One region of the Sedimentibacter sp. zth1 genome, then DNA from elsewhere that is predicted to be linked to it. Evidence: a T-box and tRNA genes for the amino acid it is inferred to sense, from the RefSeq annotation. Region 1 holds a T-box; the other holds one or more tRNA genes.

Region 1 (11,306 bases):
TTATCATTTATATTGTTTGAATTATTGCAGTTATTGTTATTATGTTTATTTGAATTTACGTTTAATTCATTGTTTATGGTACTTTGATTACTAGATTGATTACAACAATTAGTACTTCTATAAGTTTGTCTAAAATTAGGATAATTATAACCTTGAGTATTATTATAATCATTTGTGAAGTTATTATAATCATCATAATAATCATTATCATTATCATGATGATCATTTATACTAAAATCATTTCCTGTATCAATAATTTTATTGATTTTGCTATCAAATTTATATTTCATTATTACCTCCATTAAATTGTATCCATCATACTTATTTTTTGAAGGTTTATGAAAATTATTCATACTATTTCAATTATTCTGTCATTTTAAATTTAATTTTTTTATTTTCTAATCTTTTATTAACAAATGCTCTAAATATCGTGTAAATAACAGATGTTAATGGTATAAATATTAGTATTCCTAAAATACCCATCAAACTTCCACCTACAGTAACTGCAACTAAAACCCAAATTGATGGTAACCCAACTGAATTTCCTACTACACGAGGATAAATCAAATTTCCCTCTACTTGTTGTAATATTAAGAACATTATTATAAAAATCAGCGCTTGTATTGGACTTTTCATAAGTATCAAAAAAGCACCAACACCACAGCCAATAAATGCTCCAAATATCGGAATAAGTGCTGTTACTGTTATAAGCATACCTATAGGTAATGCATATGGCAATCTAATTATCGACATTATTATAACAAACATTAAACCAAGTATAACTGCTTCTATACATTGTCCAGTTATAAAGTTAGCAAATGCCTTATATGTTAATGAAGCAATATCAAGTATCTTTTTAACCTTTATGGGATGAATAAATGCATACATTACTTTTTTTATTTGAACGCTCAGTTTCTCTTTTTGTACAATAATATAAATTGAAAATACTAGTGCAACAAAGAACATTACAATTCCACTTATTATACTTTTAGCAGTTGAAAATGAAACGTTTAAAACATTGCCTACTCCAGTCTTAAAGAAATTAATAATTGTTTGAACTATTTTTTCCCAATTGAACTCTAAACTATTAACCCAGTCTACTACACTTTGGTTGTTATGGAATGTTTCAATACACCAATTTTTTAGCATAAGTGCAAAATTTTGAATATTAGCTCCCAAACTAACAAAAGTTGTGCTTAGCTGTGGAACAAAAACAAAAATAATTAAAGTAATTACTGTCGCAATTAACACTATAGTTATTAACAGACTTATAGGTCTTTTAATGCTTTTTACTATTTTTTTATCCTTTATTTTTTTACCCTCAAAAAACTTTCTTTCAATAAAACTCATTGGAACATTTAGTATAAAGGCAAATCCAGCTCCCAAAATAAATGGGGAGATAATTCCGAGCAAAAACTGAAAAACGTTTATAACCACATTGAATTTCCATATAAATACAAGTACCAATATGGTAAATACAATTAAGCCTCTTAATTTTTTTAAATTTTCTTTATTCAATTCCACTATAGAAATTCCTTTCTTGTTATTTATTATATATTTTACAATAAATACTTTAATAAAACAATATATATATATAACAATAGCCATATTATATGTATAATATGGCTATTCAAATTAATTTTCTTCGATAATAATCATATCGCTACCTATTTTTTTAATATTTCTCCACGTAACTTCTTTTTTCTTTTGTTCTTTAAAGAAGCTAAAGCTAGATGCTTGGCCTGACACAAAACTGTTTATTTCGCCTGTTTTTTCGTTAATAAGCAAATCACAATCACCAAAGATTCCTAAATTTTCTCCAGTGTCAATATTTATTATTTCTTTATTATACATTTCACTTAATTTCATATACATCACCCGTATAAGTATATGCCTTTTACATATATATAATGAATAAGTTTATTTGTATTTTTAACTTTTTTGTTTTTGTTTACATAATATGTGTTATGTAAACAAATTTATTTAAAACAGAAGGGATTTAAAAATTCATTTTCGTTTTCTATTTGCGATGCTAACCTCCACATTGCTTTTGCATGTATTCTATCATGCCATATAAATCGCCTCATCACTTTTTTTAATGTCCACTCTTCTTTACAGTTTCCTCTAAATACATGGTTATTTAAATAACTTTTAGATGATTCGACACAATCAAAAAAATATTTTCTATTGTTAACAATATTATTTAGATTAACTATTGTAATACCTATTTCACTAGCATAATACTTGGATACATTGTTTGTATGCTCATACATTTCTTTTGCTGTAATTGGAACATTACCATAAAATGTTTTTCTTAGTTTTTTCACGGAAGTATTTTTGCTTGAAATCGAGTTATATAAAATTTGAAAGTCAAAAGATGATTTTAGCACTAATGATTTTAGATTTTCATATTCTTCAAATGTTATTGCTATCTTTTCACTATCAAATATAACTTCTGAATCTCCATCACTTACTTGTGCTTTACTTTTTACTTCTTTAATTATATCTACCTTTATTGCGTTATCATCTATATCAGTTTTATATGCCCATTGATTATACTGTAAAATTTCATTTTTCAATTTCCTTAATGCTTCTTCTTTTGTCCTACCTCTACTATATGCTCCGACAAAATTATCTGCATAAATTAAATAGCCATAATTATTATACTCAATTATAACGTTGACAAGTATAGACATTTTTACCTCCTATATTTAACCTTTTTTCCATTATACTACATATTATGTGTTAAATAAATAATAAAAAGTAAATTTATACACTAAAGTTACAATTTTTCTTGACTATATCACTTCAAATTGATTTGTATTTGTTTTTTTGCTTATAAATCAATGATTAGGCTTATTGGACAATGATCACTACCTAAAATATCTGCATGAATAATTGAGTCACTTATTTTGTCCTTTATACAATCAGATACAACTAAGTAATCTATTCTCCATCCTGCATTATTTTGTCTTGCTTTAAAACGATAAGACCACCATGTATATTTTTCTTTAACATCAGGATACAAATATCTAAAACTGTCTGTAAAACCACTTAAAAGCAAATTATTAAATTTTTCTCTTTCTTCATAAGAAAATCCAGCATTGCCTATATTTGATTTTGGATTTTTTAAATCTATTTCATTATGTGCAACATTCAAGTCACCACACATTACGACAGGTTTTTTGGAGGAAAGTTCGACTAGATATTTTCTAAAACAATCTTCAAACTCCATACGATAATCAATTCTTGCCAACTCTACTTTAGCATTTGGAGAATAGCAATTTACTATATAGAAATTGTCAAATTCTAGAGTTATTAATCTTCCTTCATCTGTATAGCTACCATTTATACCATAGCTATACGATAATGGCTCTTTTTTACTAAATATCAATGTTCCTGAATATCCCTTTTTATTAGCGCTATTCCAATATTGATAATAATTTGGAGTTATAATCTCTGCTTGATCTTGCATCATTTTAATTTCCTGCAGACAAAAAATATCTGCTTCTACTTCGTTAAAAAAGTTCATAAATCCTTTAGTTATACATGCTCTTAATCCATTTACATTCCAAGATACAATCTTCATAATTATTCTCCTATTCTAGTTACCTAATTTATTATACAAATTATTGCGTTTATAGTAAATAAATTCTTTAAAATTATTACTTATTCAAATATAACATACTCAAAATCATCTAAATTAACCAAATATATCACTTTAACACAAAACCAACACCCTAAAAACGGGAGTGTTGGTTTTTATGTTTTTATCTATCTTTTTATTATTAAAATTATTTTCTAGTAAAAGTCTTTACCATTTTCATTTTGATAATCCAATTCTAATTCATCATAGTATGTAGCTAATGTAATATTATAATATGGATATACATAAATAGACGCTAAACCAAATGTTATACAAACTAGTATATACCATAGAACAAAAGATAAGTTTAAAATAAAATATTCCCATATATGTTTTTTCATCATTTTTTTACTTTTGTTTATAGCCTCTAAAATTCCAATATTATTATCAGCTAAAATAAATATTGCTTGACTATATCTGATAGAAGCTATGATTGCAGGAACTGAGAGTATTGTTATAACTAAATACATGAAAAATTGAGATCCAAAATAATATGAAATACTGCTGTCAAAGGAATTATATATAATCATTATAATCGGTACAATAGCAATAAGCTCCCATAATAAAACAAAAAAGCCTATAGCTATTTCTAAACGTAATACTTTAAAAAATTCATTTAAACCCTTAAACATGTCAGATGTTGTTGTATGTGTATCTCTTGAAATTGTTAAACAATACCATTTATAACTAATATCCAAAACTCCTAAAAACAATGATATTGCAATACCTATAATTGAAACTGTTAAACCTCCACTTCTCATGAATAGGTTATTAATTACAGAAATTGCTATAACAATGACAAAATATAAAATAGTGTTTAAAATAGGACTAGTCATACTGTTTTTAATAGAAAATTGAGCATGCTCCTTTAGTTCCAATCTTGAATACATATGTTATACCCCCATTAAATCAATATATAAACTATATTTTACTATAATATTCCATATATGTCAAAACTAAATAAAATTCATGTCTTCAATATTATTTATTACTTTTTTTGCAAGTCTCCTTCTAGCATTTTTAGTAAAACCTGTACATTTACTGCTAATTATAATATTATTATATTGCCCATATTTTTCAATCAAATCATCGGTCAAAGAAACTATGTCTAATATAGCAAAGTTATGTTTATTTTCAATCCACTTTTCAAATGCTTCTATTTCAAATGATGGACATAATCCTGTATTGATTAATACTTTACCATCTCCAAATAGTTCAAACTCATTTTTTCCTAAACATACTATGTTTCTTGGTAAATGTGTTGATATAACATCTGAATTTTTCAGAAGTTTTTCCATGCTAAAATATTTGTAGTCAACATTTTTTATATTTCTACTATGATATGAAATATTCATGTTAAAGAAATTTCCAGTATCAGCTACCATTTTTCCGACAGTACCTAAACCTATAATACCAAGATTTATATCTTCTAGCTCTATTTGCTCTGGTTTATATTGGTGCTCACCTAATCCCTTAAAAAGCCTTATAAGTTCACTATATATAAACTCAACTACACCATTATCACCATAATTAATAACACCTTTTACAATAATATTTTGTTTTCTAGCCTGTTTTATGTCAACATTTGCTGACTGTTCATCATATAGGCTACAACACATGCCTATATATTTAAGCTCAGGTAGATTTTTAATTATATTCTTAGTTATTTTAGTGTTCCAAGATACTAATATACATTCAGCGTCTTTACATCTTTTTATTATTTCATTTTCATTTGTTGGAAAATCATCATACATAATTAATTCATCACACAAGCTTACTAATTCATCATGTACAAATTCATCAATACCTGTATAATCTACAGCTACTATTTTATTAAATTTCATACTGTCCTCCAAAAATACTATAATTATATTTATATTGCCTAATAAAATTTGTGCATATCATCTAAAACTTTTTTAGTTGCTGCTAAAAAACTCTCAAGATAATTTTTGTTCAAAAATCTAAAGTACAAGCTACGCAGAAAATTTCTTCTGTTAGTATTTTCTATGATTCTATCCGGAAAAATATTTTCTCTTTTATAATTATCAAAACTCAAAATCCAATCAACAATTTCATCATCACTTAGTATATGTCTTTCATAAATACTTTCAATTATATTGATTAATCTCTCATCCTCATTATATAAATATCCAAGATTATTTATTGTGGCTTTTTCTCTGATAACATTAAGTATCTCCATTAACTCATTTTTATTTAAATGTTCAGATTTAGCTAAATCACATAAAGTATCTGCAGTATGGGCGGTTGAATGTCCCCATCCCTTAACACTGTCATAGCCCCTATAATCATTTTCTAATTTATAATATTTCATTACCTCACTATATATGTGTAATAATTCTTGTTCATTTAAAAAGCTATTTTCATTATTCATTTGAACAATAATATCCAATAATAGTGAAGTAAACGTCCTTGTATAAACTTTATCTGATATTTCACCTAATCCATTGAAAAGACATTTATCGCTTAAACAAATATCAACTAAATGCTTTAGCTGCTCAGTTGATAATCTGTTATATTTGTATATTATATAATAAAATCCTGTATAAATTAAATCATCTCTCAGTGTTGGATTTACATCACCGATATGTTCAATCATATCCAATATTAACTCATACGGATTAATATCATCAGATATCTGCCATTGTTGATTACTATACGTTATTAGCTTATCAAATAATTGCTTTTCGCTTATCATAAAACCTCCTCCAAAATTATTTATTAAACATAATTTTTTCACTTTTGAACATTTTAGCAAGTACAAATACTCCAATACCTGTATATGCAAGATTGCTCAATACAGCAACTATTATATTCATTTGAATAACTTTAAATGTAAAAATACTATTCATACACTGCAAGCTATTATAGAATGGCAAGAAATAATAAAATAATTCTGTTTTTGCTCCATTGCCAAACATAGATGTTACACCCAATATAGTAATAACAAACATTAATGGTGCAGAAGATGTTTGAGCTTCTTTTATTGTCTTTGCGTTAGCAGATAAAATTGAAACTACAGCTACTAAAAATAGTATTGTTGAGATAATAACTGTTCCTAATAGTATATAGTCATTAATTCCATATACAGCAGCACTGACATCACCAAAATTCATAAGTTTAGGCAATGATAGCATAGTACCAAGTGCACTAGAAATACCACTTAGTAATGCTATAACTGCTAATGCAATAATTTTACCAATAGCTAAATTACTACGTTTAATAGGTGTTACTAGAAGTGGTGCAATAGTTCCACGCTCCTTCTCTCCTGCAATTGATTCCGGTGCTATTGCCATACAAGCTTGGAATAAAAATATCATAAGTAGCATTGGCATTATAAGTGAAAACATCATTCCTGTTGAAGCTTTTTCAGTAGCCAAATCATGTGCCTCATCTGTATTGTTTATATCAAATTTATTTGAAAGCGATGTTTCATATTTATCTAATATATCTGATATTATACTATAAATATTTTGCGATTTTGTTGAAGCTGAATTATAATACATGTCAATGTTCAATGCTTTTTCGTTAGAAATGTTATCGAATGATGGAACAATTTCATCAAAGTTTTCTGGAAATACTATAAGTAAATCAAGTTTTTCATTAACTATTTGTTCTTTAGATACAGTAACATCATCTACTGTAATATCTTTTTTATCTAATGACAATTCACTAAGCATTGTTTCTACTGATTGTGGTAAGTTTACAATATTAACCTTTGAAGCATATTCCTCATCAACGGAAAATACATTTGAAAATGCACCTCCCATAAGACTATACATTATGTATATCATTAGACCAGGCATAATTACTGTCGTAAAGAAAAGTCTTTTATCACCAAAAAATCTTGCAAACTCTTTTTTTATAATTGTAACAATACTGCTTTTCATATTATTCACCAACCTTTTTCTTGTATATTTCAAAGAAACTATCTTCTAGTGATTTTTCTTTTGTAATATTTACAAGGTCATCACATTTAATCATTTCACCATTTATGATTATACCTACTCTATCACATATTTTTTCAACAAGACTAAAAATATGTGTTGAAACAATAATAGTCTTACCTTCATTTTTTAACTCAATCAAAAAATCTGTTACAACCTTTGCTGTTAAAATATCTAATCCATTTGTAGGTTCATCGAATATGATTAGATTAGGATCATGCGCTAAAGAAATTGCAAGAGAAGCCTTTTGTTTCATACCAGTTGACAAATTTGATACTTTTATCTCAGCAAAATCATTAATTCCAAACTTCTCAAACAGTTTTTTCTTTCGTATATTTCTTGTTTCAACATCTACCTTATGTAAATCTGAGAAAAAATCAAATAAGTAATTTGGAGTGAAAAATTCCTCAAGTTTAAGTTCACTTGTTAGGAATCCAATCTTTGTTCTTATTTCATCTGGATTATTAACAACGCTTATACCATCAATTAATGCATCCCCACTATTTGGTTTTATAAGTGTTGCAAGCATTCTAAGTGTTGTTGTTTTACCCGCACCGTTTGGTCCAAGCAATCCAAATATTTCACCTTCATTTACTGAAAATGAAAGGTTATTAACTGCATGCTTAACTTTTACTTTTGTTTTTTCAATCTTTTGTTGTTTTTTAGATAATTTAAAGCTTTTATTTAAATTATTAACTACTAAAATTTCGCTCATTACTCTCCTCCTTGAACTTTAAATATTTAACCTATAAAATTTTATCATATCTGTAACATAAAGTAAATATTATTTACATAATTTAATTAAATTTTAAGAATTCTGAAAATATAGTTGCATTTATTTCTAATAGTGATATAATGTAAAAAAATAATAAACCGTTGATTAAGATTAGTAATCATAATAGCGACTTTACAGAGAGTTACCGATGGTGAGATGGTAATATGTTTAATTATGATGAATGGACTTATGAGGTCGACCTGAACTATTAGTAGGCGTCGACGGAAACTCTAACCGTTATGATGAGAGCATGTGTTTGCATGTAAAGAACTTTAAGGTGGCTTATATACTTCTATTCCTTTTGGAATAGGAGTTTTTTATTTTCTGCTTAATTGATGGTTAAAACAAATTTGGAGGAATTAAATTGGAGAAAAAAAGAATTTTAACAGGTGATAGACCAACAGGAAAATTACATTTAGGACATTTTGTTGGAAGTTTACAAAACAGGGTTTTATTACAGGATGAATATGAAACATTTATATTGATAGCAGATATTCAAGCATTAACTACACACTTTCAAAACCCAAAACTTATTAATGACAGTATCTATCAAGTAACTATGGATAATTTAGCTGTAGGGCTTGATCCAGATAAGGTAACTTTTGTTCAACAATCTCAGATACCATCAATTGCAGAATTAACTATTTTTTACTCTATGTTTGTTTCTGTAAATTCTTTACGTCATAATCCAACAATTAAAACAGAAGCTAAGCAATATGGTTATGATGATTTAACATATGGATTTTTAGGTTATCCAGTAAGTCAGACAGCAGACATAACATTTTGTAATGCGGATTTAGTACCAGTTGGAGATGACCAATTACCTCACATGGAACAAGCAAGAAAAATCACAAGAAGATTTAATGAACTATACGGTAATGGTGAAACGATTATTAAGGTTCCTGAAACACTGTTAAGCAAGAATTCTAGATTAGCAGGTTTAGATGGAAATAGTAAAATGGGTAAAAGCTTAGGAAATGCAATATATCTATCTGATGATTCTAAAACTATTGATAAAAAAGTAAAGGCTGCTCTAACTGATAAAAATAGAATTGCATTAACAGATAAGGGAAATCCTAATATTTGCATGGTATCTCAATATCACAAAGTATTTAATGAAGAAGAATATGAAAACACATGTGAAATGTGCAGAAGTGCTAACATTGGTTGTGTTGCATGTAAAAAACTTTTAGCTAAAAAGTTAAATAATACGCTTGAACCTATTAGAGAAAGACGTAATTACTACGAGAATAACTTGAATTTAGTGAAAGAAATTATAATAGAAGGTACAAAAAAAGCTAATCTAATTGGAAATAAGCAAGTTGAAGCAATCAAAGAAGCTATGAAAATAATACTCTAATAATTAATCAAGCTATTAACACATATGTATTAATAGCTTGATTGTTAATTATCAAAATAAAAAAACACGAAATAAATTAATATTCCGTGTTAAACTTTAGTATTCTGTACGATATATGATAAATTCGGAGGATGAACAACTTTTTAAAGAAGTAGACCTTAGAATATACGATTTAGTGTAAAATACCTTGTTTTAAGTTATTGGTTTATTTATACCAAACGTACATTTGCAGCACGAAGTTTCTTGCTGTTTTTAGGATCAGCTTCGATATCAAAAGTAACCTTTTGTCCTTCGTTTAGTGACTTGAATCCGTCTGAATCAATAGCTGAAAAGTGTACAAATACATCTTCTCCACCATCATCATTTGAAATAAATCCAAATCCTTTTTCTGAGTTAAACCATTTTACTGTACCGTTATTCATTTGCAGTACCTCCAAAAAATATTTATATTCTTAAATAATAAAACCTCGCATGATTTTGTAAATTATCAAAACAACCAATGAATTACACTATCTGTGAGTTCATAGCAATTATTTGAATATAGCTCATTATATCATTAATATTTTAAAATGTAAATATATATTTATATATTATAGCTTATATATTTATTATATAAATATATATTGTATCAAAAATAATCGTAATTTGAAGGAAATTAGTATTTCAAAATATTATTTTATCAAATTTGATAATTGTGTTATAATACATATCAATAGTTTGAAATGGAGATTTATGATGGAAAGTTGTTATTATACCCTAGATGAATGTAAAAAATATATAAAGCCACGTGCTTTAGAAACGCATAAAGGAACTTATGGAAAAATTGGAATTATTGCTGGTAGTGTTGGAATGACTGGCTCTGTTTGTATGTCTAGTCAAGCTACTCTTAGAACTGGTAGCGGGTTAGTTTATACTATTATTCCAAGCTGTATATTGAACTTAGTTAGCATAAAGCTAACGGAATGCATTATTAAACCAGTTCACGACCAAAACAACAATGAGCATTTTAAAATTCAAAATATTGATGAAATAATGGATTATATAAATGATTTGGATTGTTTAGTATTAGGTCCTGGAATTAGAGTTAATGAAGATACAAAACAAATAGTAAAACATATTTTAGTAAATTATAATAAACCAATAATTTTAGATGCAGATGGACTGAACTGTATTGGCGAAAACATTGAAGTATTATATAAAAGAAAAGAAAAAACAATTCTTACGCCACACCCGAAGGAATTCGAAAGATTGTTAGAAAATACAAACATTAATTTCAACGATAGAATTAAAACATCATTAGAATTTTCTAATAAATATGGTGTTGTAACTGTATTAAAAGGATATCATACTGTTATTTCCAATGAAAAAGGTGAATATTATATTAATCCAACAGGAAATCCAGGTATGGCAACTGCCGGTAGTGGTGACGTTTTGTCAGGTATAATAGCCTCTTTGGTTGGACAAAAAATAAATCTATTTGAGGCATCATGCTGTGGTACTTTTATCCACGGTATATCAGGTGATTTAGCTGCTAAAGATAAAGGTGAATATGGCTTGATA
Region 2 (11,306 bases), 650 kb from region 1:
CCTTTATAGTATTTTGTGTTTCTATCCCTGTAACTCCCATTACACCTGGAACTAAAATAGCTAGCTCATTATAGTCATCATCAAAATCTTTTTTATATGCTTTAAAAAATTGTCTAGTAACTTTTATTTTATCAATTGTTCTCGGTCCTAAAGAATCCGCTGTTACTCTTCTATTACCTAGTCCAACTACCAATATATGTTCTCTATCAATATCTATAATCTCTTTTAAATTACTTGATAATGTTTCTATAATTTCTTGTCTTTTATCTTTATCCATATGTTTAAAGCTTGGAGTTTCATAGGTTACATACTTGCCTATCTTTTTACCTACAACTTTTTGTGCTTCTTCATCTGTAATCTCAATTTTTACAAGTTCTCCATATTTTAAATTTTTTGTTTCAAGTATAACTCCATCGCAATTTTTAGCCAAACCTTCGTGGGCTTCATAGGCTAAGTCTGTTCTATACATATAAGTTCCTCCAAAATAATTTGTTCTCTATTTATTATTCATTTTTTTTATTTTTTTATACTTTTCTCTTGATTTTTGTTTGAGAAACTTGTATAATTGGTATGCTATGTTTAATAAATTGTAATATTGAATATTAAAATATTAAAATATTAAATCTCATCAGGGGAGGTGAAACATTTGGCAAACATTAAATCAGCAAAAAAAAGAATTTTAGTTATTGATAAAAAAACTGCTATAAACAAAGTTAGAAAATCAGAAATAAAAACTTATATTAAAAAATTCGAAACTGCTATTGAAAGCGGTGACGTTGAAAAAGCGAAGGAATATTTAAAAGAAGTTGAAGCTAAATTAGATAGAGCTGCTGCTAAAAACACTATTCACAAACACGCAGCTGCTAGAAAAGTTAGTAGATTACAACAAAGATTAAATAAAATAGCTTAATCATAAAAGGGCTGTAACATTAAATGTTAAGCCCATTTTTATTATAATTAAATATATATAAAGTCTTATACATCTTTAATAATCAAATATTTATAAGACTACTTTCTAATATTTTGCCATTCTAAAAGCTCACCCTTGATAACCTTGTCACATATAGTTAATTCACTTATACAAGATGAATTTGTAAGTAACATAATTTTCTTCAAATTACTTTTTAATTCTTCTATCCAGTCATTTATATTAACATTTTTAAAATATTGTTTCAATATTTCTCCAGATATACCTACCATTTTAGCACCCATTGATAAACACTTTGCAATATCAAAAGAATTTTTTATTCCTCCTGATACTATAAATCCATTTAGTCCAGCTATATTTGCTTCAACCATAGAATATGCTGTTGGTATTCCCCAATTGATTAATGAATTATCAATAACTTTACTATGTCTTGAATATTCTATATCTATAAAATTTGTACCTCCTGCTCCACTAATATCAATGTATTTAATATCCATACTCATAAGCTCTTTTATAGTTTCAAGGCTCATACCACAACCAACCTCTTTTACAATCACTGGTACATTTATACCTTCTTTTAAATTTATTATATTTTCTCTTATATTTTCGAATGTAGTATCTCCCTCTTTCATACTGATTTCCTGGGCTACATTCAAATGCAATTGTAAAGCATCCGCCTCTATCATCTCAACAGCAATTTTAGCATCTTCTAAAGAACAATTAGCAGATAAATTGCCAATAACTACTCCTTCAGGATTAATTTTTCTAACTATACTATATGTTTCAAAAAGATTTTTATCTTCAACTCCAGCCTTTTGAGAACCAACCGCAATTGGTATGTCAGCGTCACGTGAAACTCTTCCTAATATTTCGTTTATTTTCAAAACGTCTTTATGTCCACCTGTCATAGCGTTTATAAAAATTGGTGCGCTAATTTTCTTACCTAAAAAAGTTGTATTTATTTCAATATCTTGAAGGTTATATTTAGGTAATGCCTTGTGAATAAGTACTATATCATCAAGACCTGTTTTAGTATTATTGTTACTTTCCTTAAGTGCATATTTTATATGGTCTAATTTTCTCTTACTTCTAATTAAGTTGTTATCCATTTTATTCTCTATTCTAAATTAATTTATATTGTATTACTTCTTTAAAAAGAATTACATATTATTTCTAATCCAACTGTCTTATCTATTAACCCCGTTTTAATTTGTCTGTCAATATTTAAAAGAGTATTCAGTATTTTTTCAGTTTTATCCATACTTATATTTTTAGATAAACTACTAAGTTTCTTCGCTATAAACGGCTTTATTTTCATAGTATCAGAAACTTGAGAAGATGAGTAACCTTTTTTGTATAATATTTGATATTGATAAATCATTCTAACCTGCCTTGTTATCATATGCATAATAAATAGCTCAGCCACACCATTTATTAACATGTTTCCTAGCATTTTATTTGCTTCTTTTTTCTTACCGTCACATATAAAATCAACAAGTCTAAAAATATTACTATCAAGAGATTTTATTAAAAGAGCATCAATAACTTCTCTATTTACTTCGCCTTCATCTAATGTATATGATGCAATTTTATGAATTTCATTATTTACATCATACAAATCAACTGTACTTTCATAATCTAAATAACCACAGTTTGTTGCAATATAGCTTGCATTCGATGATGTAATTTTAACTGAATTTTTTTTAAAACCTTCTACTATATAGTTAGTTAACTCACCTTCATCTAATTTTTTAATTTCATATATTGCTTTATTTTCTTTGATTATTTTTACCAATTTTTTTCTATTATCAGGTTTTTTGCCTTTTAAAATAAATAATACTATCGTAGTATCTATGTTATCTTTTGTTAATTTAATAAGCTTTTCCTCTATGCTTTTATTAATAGAACCAGATGAAGTTAAAAAATCACTATCATCAACAATAATTACTTTTTTATCAGACATAAAAGGAAAAGTTGCAACTGTTTCTATAAATTCATTTTCCTTATCATCAATTTTTTCAAATTTAGTAAAATTCAATTCTCTTAAATTTTTAGAAACAAATTTATTGATTACACTTTTTATGGCATTATCAATTAGAAAGGTTTCATTTCCATATATTATATTGAAACAAAATAAATCTTCTTTTTTTATATTATTTATTAATTCTTTATAACTCATATTTTCCCTCATATCTTTTATCTAAAATATAATTTTTATAAAACATTACATATACTAATAATATAACAAATATATATAAATTCAATAAAAAATATAATTTATATATTTCATTCATATTTTCAGAATGATTGCCCTTATAGGTATTATAATATATTTCATCATTAATTTCCATAATATTAATTTCACCATTAGTAAAAGTTGATAAAATATCTGAACCTATATCATTATATTTATCAATAACCTCCTGATGTGGAATACCATAATTATTTTTACCATATGAAAATACTGCAATATCAGGATTAACTGCTTGTACAAATTCAGTAGTAGAAGAAGTTTTACTTCCATGATGAGGAACAATTAAAACATTTATATCTTCCAATCTATCTAGAATCTGCCTTTCAGCCTCCTTTTCGATATCCCCAGTAATAAGTATTTTTATTTTTCCACACTTTACTAAATATACATTGGACATGTTATTTTCATTATTAGACTTAAAACCGATTTTAGGCCATAATATATCAATTTTAAATTCATTATCTATAATTATACTATCTGTATTGTTTAAAAGATTACAATGGCAATTTATTAGATTCTTGTCGTCTTCGGAACTAGAATATACATTACCAACTTTAGAACTACTTAATATTTCATTAACACCACTATAATGATCTATGTGCCAGTGGCTAATAAATATTGATTTTATATCATTAAAACCATTTTTGAGTATATAAGGTGCACAAACATATTTGCCAATATTATCTGAATTGCTACCCGCGTCAAATATCAAATTTATATCATTGTGTCTTAGGATAATAAATACGCCTTGTGAAACATCAACTATATTAAGTCTTGTTCCATCTAAACTTAGCGGTATAATGAAAAAATTGATGCAGTAGTATACTATAAAAGTTGCAAATAAAATACGCTTGTAACTGCATTTTTTATTATTTATTATAAATAGTATTAAAGCTAAGAAAACATAGTAAAAAAAGCAAGTTAAAAGCCTCATAGAGGGTATTTTAACACCTGCAATACTACTTTTAGAACCCCAATCTATTACATACCTAATAACATTGAATACATAATCATATATCTTTAAAGGTAAGACAAGTGTATATACACATAAAAAACCTACACCAACAGAAATAAATGCAATAACAATAAGTACACTAAAAATAGGAACTAATGCTATATTGTATAAAATGCCCAACAATGAAAGATAATTAAAATAGTACGACATAATAGGAAGTGTGAATAATTGTAAAAAAATATATAAATAAATGCTAGAAATAATGGTATTCTTAGATTTCAATTTATCCTTAACATACTTATTAAAAATAATTAAGCAAAATGCAGCGGTAAACGACAATTGAAAACCTACATCAAATAAATAAAATGGGTTTACCACTAATAATATAAAGGCTGCTATAACAATTGAGTTAATAGTATTATATTTTCTATACAATAACTCTGCTCCAAACACGAACGTAAACATTATTAAACTTCTAAGAACAGACACTGGAAATCCTATCAAAAACCCATAGCACCACAAAAATCCCCATGTTAAAAACCAGCTAATCTTTTTGTTAAACCCAATCATACAAAATAATTTTATTAAGAAGCCGTATAATATACCTATATGCAAACCAGAGACAGCAAATATATGTGCCAGGCCAGTTCTTTGTATACTTTTATATAAATCATCATCTAAGTATTTCTTATCTCCTAACAAAATTGATAATATAATATTTGCATTTTTTTCATTAAGATTTGAATAAAACAATTTTTCGACAAATCCTTTAAAATTATTTACTATAGTATTGACTTTTGAATAATCCTTTTTTATAAGGTTGGGTTTTGTATTTGCAAATAAGTTTACAAATATTTTTTTAGTTCGAAGCGATTTTTTATAATTAAAAAGCAAAAAATTCTTAGATTCTTGAATTTTAGATACGCTAACGTTAATTTTATGAATTGAATTTATTTCGATTTTATTTTCTTTTTTTATGTATAGAATTGATTTTTCATGTATATTTTTTCCGTTTAGACATATTACATTAACATTATAGCTAATAAATTCAGATTCTTTGTCATCTTTAATAACATTCTTTATTTCTACAATTACATTAACATCATCATTAAGATATTGTGTTAAAATAGATTTTGAATTATAATTAATACATACAACAGACAAAACCGCAAATAAAATTATTAAAAAACACGCTACATATTTTTTTGTCGTAACAATACCCAGTGCAAAAAATATTAGACTTAAAATTATTGCAGTTTTATAGTTTAAATATAAACATACTATTATACTCAAAACATATGCAACGAAATAAATTACAAAATAATACATATTTATACCCCCGTATTTATATTACCAAATTATTCTACATAAAGCAACTTATTAGGGGAAACAAAAACTGTTTATAGGACGGATTAAAATGATTAGTAAAAAAATTATTGAAGATTATAATTTAAATAATAAATTTATAGAAGAGATATTTAATGACAGTGTTTACTTAGACATTGAAACATCTGGATTATCTGCTGTTACGAGTGAAATTGTTTCTATAACATTTTTGATAGTTGAAAATAATAAAAAAATTATCTATCAAACATTTTCTATAAATGAACAGGAAGAATTAGAATCATTGTTTTTCCTTATGAGTAAAATATATACAAAAAAATATATCATAACATATAACGGGAAATCATTTGATATAACATATTTGAATAAAAAATTTGAAAAATACAATATAGATTTTAATTTAAATAATCTACATAGTATTGATTTGTATAAAGATATGCTGAATTTTAAAAATAAGATTAATATTGCAAATAATAAGCTTAAAACTGTTGAAAAATATTTTAAGATATTTAGAGAAGACACATTGTCTGGCAAAGATGTAATAACCTTGTATGAAGCATATAAAATTCATAAAAAAGATGAGCACAGAGATTTAATACTTTTGCATAATTTTGAAGATGTTTACTATCTTCCAATAATATTTGATAATATTTTGAATTCATATGATAAAATATTTTATTCCAAAACATTAGGTATATTGAAAGTTAATAAAAAAGATATTAGTATATCAAACAAGGCAATAAAAATTAAATTTTTAAATATAACTGATTACAAATTGGATTACAACTCAAATAAACTTTGCTATAAATTAAATTTCAAAAGTCAAACATCTATAACAAAATTAGATATTTTGATTTCTCTATATAAAAGCGATAGCGATAATTATATATTATTTATAGATAATAATGAAATAAAATTGATGAACTTTAACACATTGCCTAATTTAAAAGATAATATTGTGCCAATAGTAATTAATGGAACTCTATTATTTGAAAATGTATGTAGTATTATTGAAAAGGCATTAAAAGATATTTAAAAAATTAAATATTATTGTAATAAAAAAGTTACTACGCAACTCCGCTAGGGGGACCAATGTCCCCCTTCGGCGTAAAAATGCTTATGAAATAGGCATTTTTACTGAGCACTCCCCTTAAAGGCAAGGACGTCCCGTCCTTTGCAATCCTCGTTTTTTATATACTAAAAGTAGACTTTCCCAGTATATAAAAAACGTTGATTAAAAATAATCAACGTTTTTACTATGGTGCCCAAAGGCGGAATCGAACCACCGACACGGGGATTTTCAGTCCCCTGCTCTACCGACTGAGCTATCTGGGCAAACATGGTGGGCCTTCAAGGATTCGAACCTTGGACCTACCGGTTATGAGCCGGGCGCTCTAACCAACTGAGCTAAAAGCCCAAAATATTAATATATTTTGGAAAAATGTGGTGGGCCTGGATGGACTCGAACCATCGACCTCACGCTTATCAGGCGTGCGCTCTAACCACCTGAGCTACAAGCCCACATTTAAATACTGGTCGGGGCGGCAGGATTTGAACCCGCGGCCCTCTGGTCCCAAACCAGATGCGCTACCAAACTGCGCTACGCCCCGAAATACTATTATTTAATTATTATCCTGTTTTTGCTTAATAAAATTGGCAGGGGTGGCAGGACTTGAACCCACGACACATGGTTTTGGAGACCATTGTTCTACCAACTGAACTACACCCCTATGGTGTAAATGGTGGGCCTTCAAGGATTCGAACCTTGGACCTACCGGTTATGAGCCGGGCGCTCTAACCAACTGAGCTAAAGGCCCAAAATATTACAAAATATTTTGGTATAAATATGGCGGAGAAGGAGGGATTTGAACCCTCGCATCCTTATCGGATCTACACCCTTAGCAGGGGCGCCTCTTCAGCCACTTGAGTACTTCTCCATATATATTTTTATAACTATTAAATTGGCGGAGAGGGTGGGATTCGAACCCACGTGGGCTTACACCCTAACGGTTTTCAAGACCGCCCCGTTATGACCGCTTCGGTACCTCTCCGTGGTGATCCATCCGCGATTCGAACGCGGGACACCCTGATTAAAAGTCAGGTGCTCTGCCAGCTGAGCTAATGGATCACTATATTAATTTTTAAAAATGGCTGGAGTAGCAGGATTTGAACCTACGAATGCTAGAGTCAAAGTCTAGTGCCTTACCGCTTGGCTATACCCCAACTTATGGTGAACCAGAAGGGAGTCGAACCCCCGGCACACGGCTTAGAAGGCCGTTGCTCTATCCAGCTGAGCTACTGGTCCATAAATTTTTTTAATGGAGCGGGTGAAGGGAATCGGACCCTCGCAACCAGCTTGGAAGGCTGGGGCTCTACCACTGAGCTACACCCGCATTATATGCGTTTTAACATTTTTTGTTACTTTTGGAGCGGAAGACGAGATTCGAACTCGCGACCCTCGCCTTGGCAAGGCGATGCTCTACCACTGAGCCACTTCCGCATTTTAAACTTAATTGGTGGGAAGGACTGGATTCGAACCAGTGAAGGCGTTGCCAACGGATTTACAGTCCGTCCCCTTTAGCCACTCGGGAACCCTCCCATATTTTCAGTAAAATTATTTTCCGCAACATGGCTTACGCCGTTGCGTCTTTCGCATTGTGTATTGAAATTACTCCGTAATTTCTGCGAAAATGGAGCTGGTGAAAGGACTTGAACCCTCAACCTACTGATTACAAGTCAGTTGCTCTACCAATTGAGCTACACCAGCATGTATCTTGTTTTTATTGAAAATGGCGACTTGGATGGGGTTCGAACCCACGACCTCCAGCGTGACAGGCTGGCATTCTAACCAACTGAACTACCAAGCCACATTCAATTTTGTAAAAATGGTGGAAACAATAGGGCTCGAACCTATGACCCCCTGCTTGTAAGGCAGATGCTCTCCCAACTGAGCTATGCTTCCATGTTTTTTATTTTGTAATGGTGACCCTACCGAGACTCGAACTCGGGTTACTTCCGTGAAAGGGAAGTGTCTTAACCGCTTGACCATAGGGCCTTTTATTTTGGTAGCGGGGACAGGATTCGAACCTATGACCTTCGGGTTATGAGCCCGACGAGCTTCCAGCTGCTCCACCCCGCGACAAATTAATTTAAAATGGTACCGAAGACCAGACTTGAACTGGTACGTTCTTTAGGGAACGCAGGATTTTAAGTCCTGTGCGTCTGCCAATTCCGCCACTCCGGCACATTCATGGCTCCGAGGGTGGGGCTCGAACCCACGACCTACCGGTTAACAGCCGGTTGCTCCACCATTGAGCTACCTCGGAATATCAATCTGGCGATGTCTTACTTTCCCAGGCAGTCACCCACCAAGTATCATCAGCGCTAAAGAGCTTAACTTCCGTGTTCGGAATGGGAACGGGTGTGTCCTCTTTGCTATTATCACCAGATTAGTATAACTCGTAATTTAAAAATTACTTCGTTATATTGTATATTAAGTTATCATTAAATTGAAAGTTTGAACTTTCAAAATTGTATAGGAAAAACTTTTCGAGATTTGTCCGACTGTATCACAAATCTATTTACTCACTTACGTTCGTATAGATTTGGATTTCGCTGGATCTGACCTACCATCCATTTGAGAATCAAATGGGGTTAGGATCATTATTGGTCAAGACCTCGACCTATTAGTATCACTCAGCTGAATACATTGCTGCACTTACACCTGTGACCTATCTACCTGTTAGTCTTTCAGGGGTCTTACTTACTTACGTAATGGGAAATCTTATCTTAAGGTTTGTTTCGCGCTTAGATGCCTTCAGCGCTTATCAATTCCAGACTTAGCTACTCAGCCGTGCTCCTGGCGGAACAACTGATTCACCATAGGTCTGTCCATCCCGGTCCTCTCGTACTAAGGACAGCTCCCTTCAAATTTCCTACGCCCACGACGGATAGGGACCGAACTGTCTCACGACGTTCTGAACCCAGCTCGCGTGCCTCTTTAATGGGCGAACAGCCCAACCCTTGGGACCTGCTTCAGCCCCAGGATGAGACGAGCCGACATCGAGGTGCCAAACCTCCCCGTCGATGTGGACTCTTGGGGGAGATAAGCCTGTTATCCCCAGGGTAGCTTTTATCCGTTAAGCGATGGCCCTTCCATTCGGCGCCACCGGATCACTAAGTCCAACTTTCGTTCCTGCTCGACATGTACGTCTTGCAGTCAAGCTTCCTTCTGCCTTTACACTCTTCGCACGATTTCCGACCGTGCTGAGGAAACCTTTGAGCGCCTCCGTTACTCTTTCGGAGGCGACCGCCCCAGTCAAACTGCCCAACTGACAGTGTCCATATACTGGATCACAGTATCATGTTAGAAATTCAGTATCAATAGAGTGGTATCCCAACAGCGACTCCACACATACTGGCGTACATGTTTCTTAGTCTCCCACCTATCCTGTACAATTAATACCGAATTCCAATGTCAGCCTGCAGTAAAGCTCCATGGGGTCTTTCCGTCCTGCCGCGGGTAACTCGCATCTTCACGAGTACTACAATTTCACCGGATCTATTGTTGAGACAGTGCTCAAATCGTTACACCTTTCGTGCGGGTCGGAACTTACCCGACAAGGAATTTCGCTACCTTAGGACCGTTATAGTTACGGCCGCCGTTTACTGGGGCTTAAGTTCACTGCTTCACTTACGCTTACAGCTCCCCTTAACCTTCCAGCACCGGGCAGGTGTCAGCCCCTATACTTCATCTTTCGATTTAGCAGAGACCTGTGTTTTTGGTAAACAGTCGCTTGAGCCTGTTTTCTGTGGCCCACTAAAGCTCCGGTCGTTCGACTTTCACTTCCATGGGCACCCCTTCTCCCGAAGTTACGGGGTTATTTTGCCTAGTTCCTTAACAATAGTTCTTCCGCTCATCTTTGGATTCTCTCCTTGACTACCTGTGTCGGTTTACGGTACGGGCACCTTGATCTCGATAGTGGATTTTCTTGACAGCGTAGACTCAGTTACTTCACTACTTGTTTTCGCTCCCATTCGTATCTCAGGATTATTGAAGAAACGGATTTGCCTATCTCTTCTCCCTACTTACTTAGACGTACTATTCCATCAGTACGCTAACTTATCTTTCTGTGTCCCCACTTCTCTTTTAACGATCTTCGGTGGTACTGGAATTTCCACCAGTTATCCATCGCCTACGCCTTTTGGCCTCGGCTTAGGTCCCGACTTACCCTGAGTGGACGAGCCTTCCTCAGGAATCCTTAGTCTTTCGATGGGTGAGATTCTCACTCACCTTTCGCTACTCATGCCAGCATTCTCTCTTCTGTACAATCCACAGCCTCTTTCGATGGCGCTTCGACTCGTACAGAATGCTCCTCTACCGATTGTATTAATACAATCCCACAGCTTCGGTGATAGATTTTAGCCCCGGTAATCTTCGGCGCAGGTCCACTCGACCAGTGAGCTATTACGCACTCTTTGAAAGTGTGGCTGCTTCTAAGCCAACTTCCTGGTTGTCTGTGTAGTCCTACATCCTTTTCCACTTAATCTATCTTTGGGACCTTAGCTGGTGATCTGGGCTCTTTCCCTTTTGACTATGAAACTTATCTCACATAGTCTGACTCCCAACGCTAATTTTATGGTATTCGGAGTTTGATAAGTTTCGGTAACGTATAACGTCCCTTGACTATTCAGTGCTCTACCCCCATTAATCTTACGTTAAGGCTAGCCCTAAAGCTATTTCGAGGAGAACCAGCTATCTCCAGGTTCGATTGGAATTTCACCGCTATCCACAAGTCATCCCATAGCTTTTAAACGCTAACGGG

What was found. The T-box of region 1 lies ahead of trpS (tryptophan--tRNA ligase). A T-box ahead of a tRNA ligase gene usually reads a tRNA of that ligase, here a tRNA-Trp.
Region 2: it has a tRNA-Trp gene. The T-box ahead of trpS (tryptophan--tRNA ligase) is inferred to sense a tRNA for this amino acid. The anticodon was not compared.

Annotation. Positions count from the first base shown of each region.
Region 1 is NZ_CP071445.1:713,751-725,056, forward strand. Features, by position in the region: gene JYG23_RS03430 (AI-2E family transporter) at 364-1,608, opposite strand; gene JYG23_RS03435 (YlmC/YmxH family sporulation protein) at 1,636-1,869, opposite strand; gene JYG23_RS03440 (hypothetical protein) at 1,980-2,696, opposite strand; gene JYG23_RS03445 (exodeoxyribonuclease III) at 2,837-3,589, opposite strand; gene JYG23_RS03450 (DUF975 family protein) at 3,802-4,536, opposite strand; gene JYG23_RS03455 (NAD(P)-dependent oxidoreductase) at 4,603-5,490, opposite strand; gene JYG23_RS03460 (DUF2785 domain-containing protein) at 5,529-6,362, opposite strand; gene JYG23_RS03465 (ABC transporter permease) at 6,379-7,554, opposite strand; gene JYG23_RS03470 (ABC transporter ATP-binding protein) at 7,556-8,326, opposite strand; T-box leader at 8,479-8,690, shown strand; gene trpS (tryptophan--tRNA ligase) at 8,745-9,746, shown strand; gene JYG23_RS03480 (cold-shock protein) at 9,956-10,168, opposite strand; gene JYG23_RS03485 (NAD(P)H-hydrate dehydratase) at 10,482-11,306, shown strand, end outside.
Region 2 is NZ_CP071445.1:1,363,063-1,374,368, forward strand. Features, by position in the region: gene gpr (GPR endopeptidase) at 1-469, opposite strand, end outside; gene rpsT (30S ribosomal protein S20) at 647-910, shown strand; gene fni (type 2 isopentenyl-diphosphate Delta-isomerase) at 1,009-2,037, opposite strand; gene holA (DNA polymerase III subunit delta) at 2,079-3,107, opposite strand; gene JYG23_RS06850 (DNA internalization-related competence protein ComEC/Rec2) at 3,097-5,466, opposite strand; gene JYG23_RS06855 (ribonuclease H-like domain-containing protein) at 5,555-6,517, shown strand; tRNA gene JYG23_RS06860 (tRNA-Phe) at 6,741-6,816, opposite strand; tRNA gene JYG23_RS06865 (tRNA-Ile) at 6,822-6,898, opposite strand; tRNA gene JYG23_RS06870 (tRNA-Ile) at 6,926-7,002, opposite strand; tRNA gene JYG23_RS06875 (tRNA-Pro) at 7,015-7,091, opposite strand; tRNA gene JYG23_RS06880 (tRNA-Trp) at 7,136-7,211, opposite strand; tRNA gene JYG23_RS06885 (tRNA-Ile) at 7,222-7,298, opposite strand; tRNA gene JYG23_RS06890 (tRNA-Ser) at 7,329-7,418, opposite strand; tRNA gene JYG23_RS06895 (tRNA-Ser) at 7,444-7,532, opposite strand; tRNA gene JYG23_RS06900 (tRNA-Lys) at 7,534-7,609, opposite strand; tRNA gene JYG23_RS06905 (tRNA-Gln) at 7,630-7,704, opposite strand; tRNA gene JYG23_RS06910 (tRNA-Arg) at 7,710-7,786, opposite strand; tRNA gene JYG23_RS06915 (tRNA-Gly) at 7,801-7,874, opposite strand; tRNA gene JYG23_RS06920 (tRNA-Gly) at 7,907-7,981, opposite strand; tRNA gene JYG23_RS06925 (tRNA-Tyr) at 7,996-8,080, opposite strand; tRNA gene JYG23_RS06930 (tRNA-Thr) at 8,173-8,248, opposite strand; tRNA gene JYG23_RS06935 (tRNA-Asp) at 8,272-8,348, opposite strand; tRNA gene JYG23_RS06940 (tRNA-Val) at 8,368-8,443, opposite strand; tRNA gene JYG23_RS06945 (tRNA-Glu) at 8,462-8,536, opposite strand; tRNA gene JYG23_RS06950 (tRNA-Met) at 8,545-8,620, opposite strand; tRNA gene JYG23_RS06955 (tRNA-Leu) at 8,637-8,725, opposite strand; tRNA gene JYG23_RS06960 (tRNA-Asn) at 8,733-8,807, opposite strand; rRNA gene rrf (5S ribosomal RNA) at 8,814-8,930, opposite strand; rRNA gene JYG23_RS06970 (23S ribosomal RNA) at 9,148-11,306, opposite strand, start outside.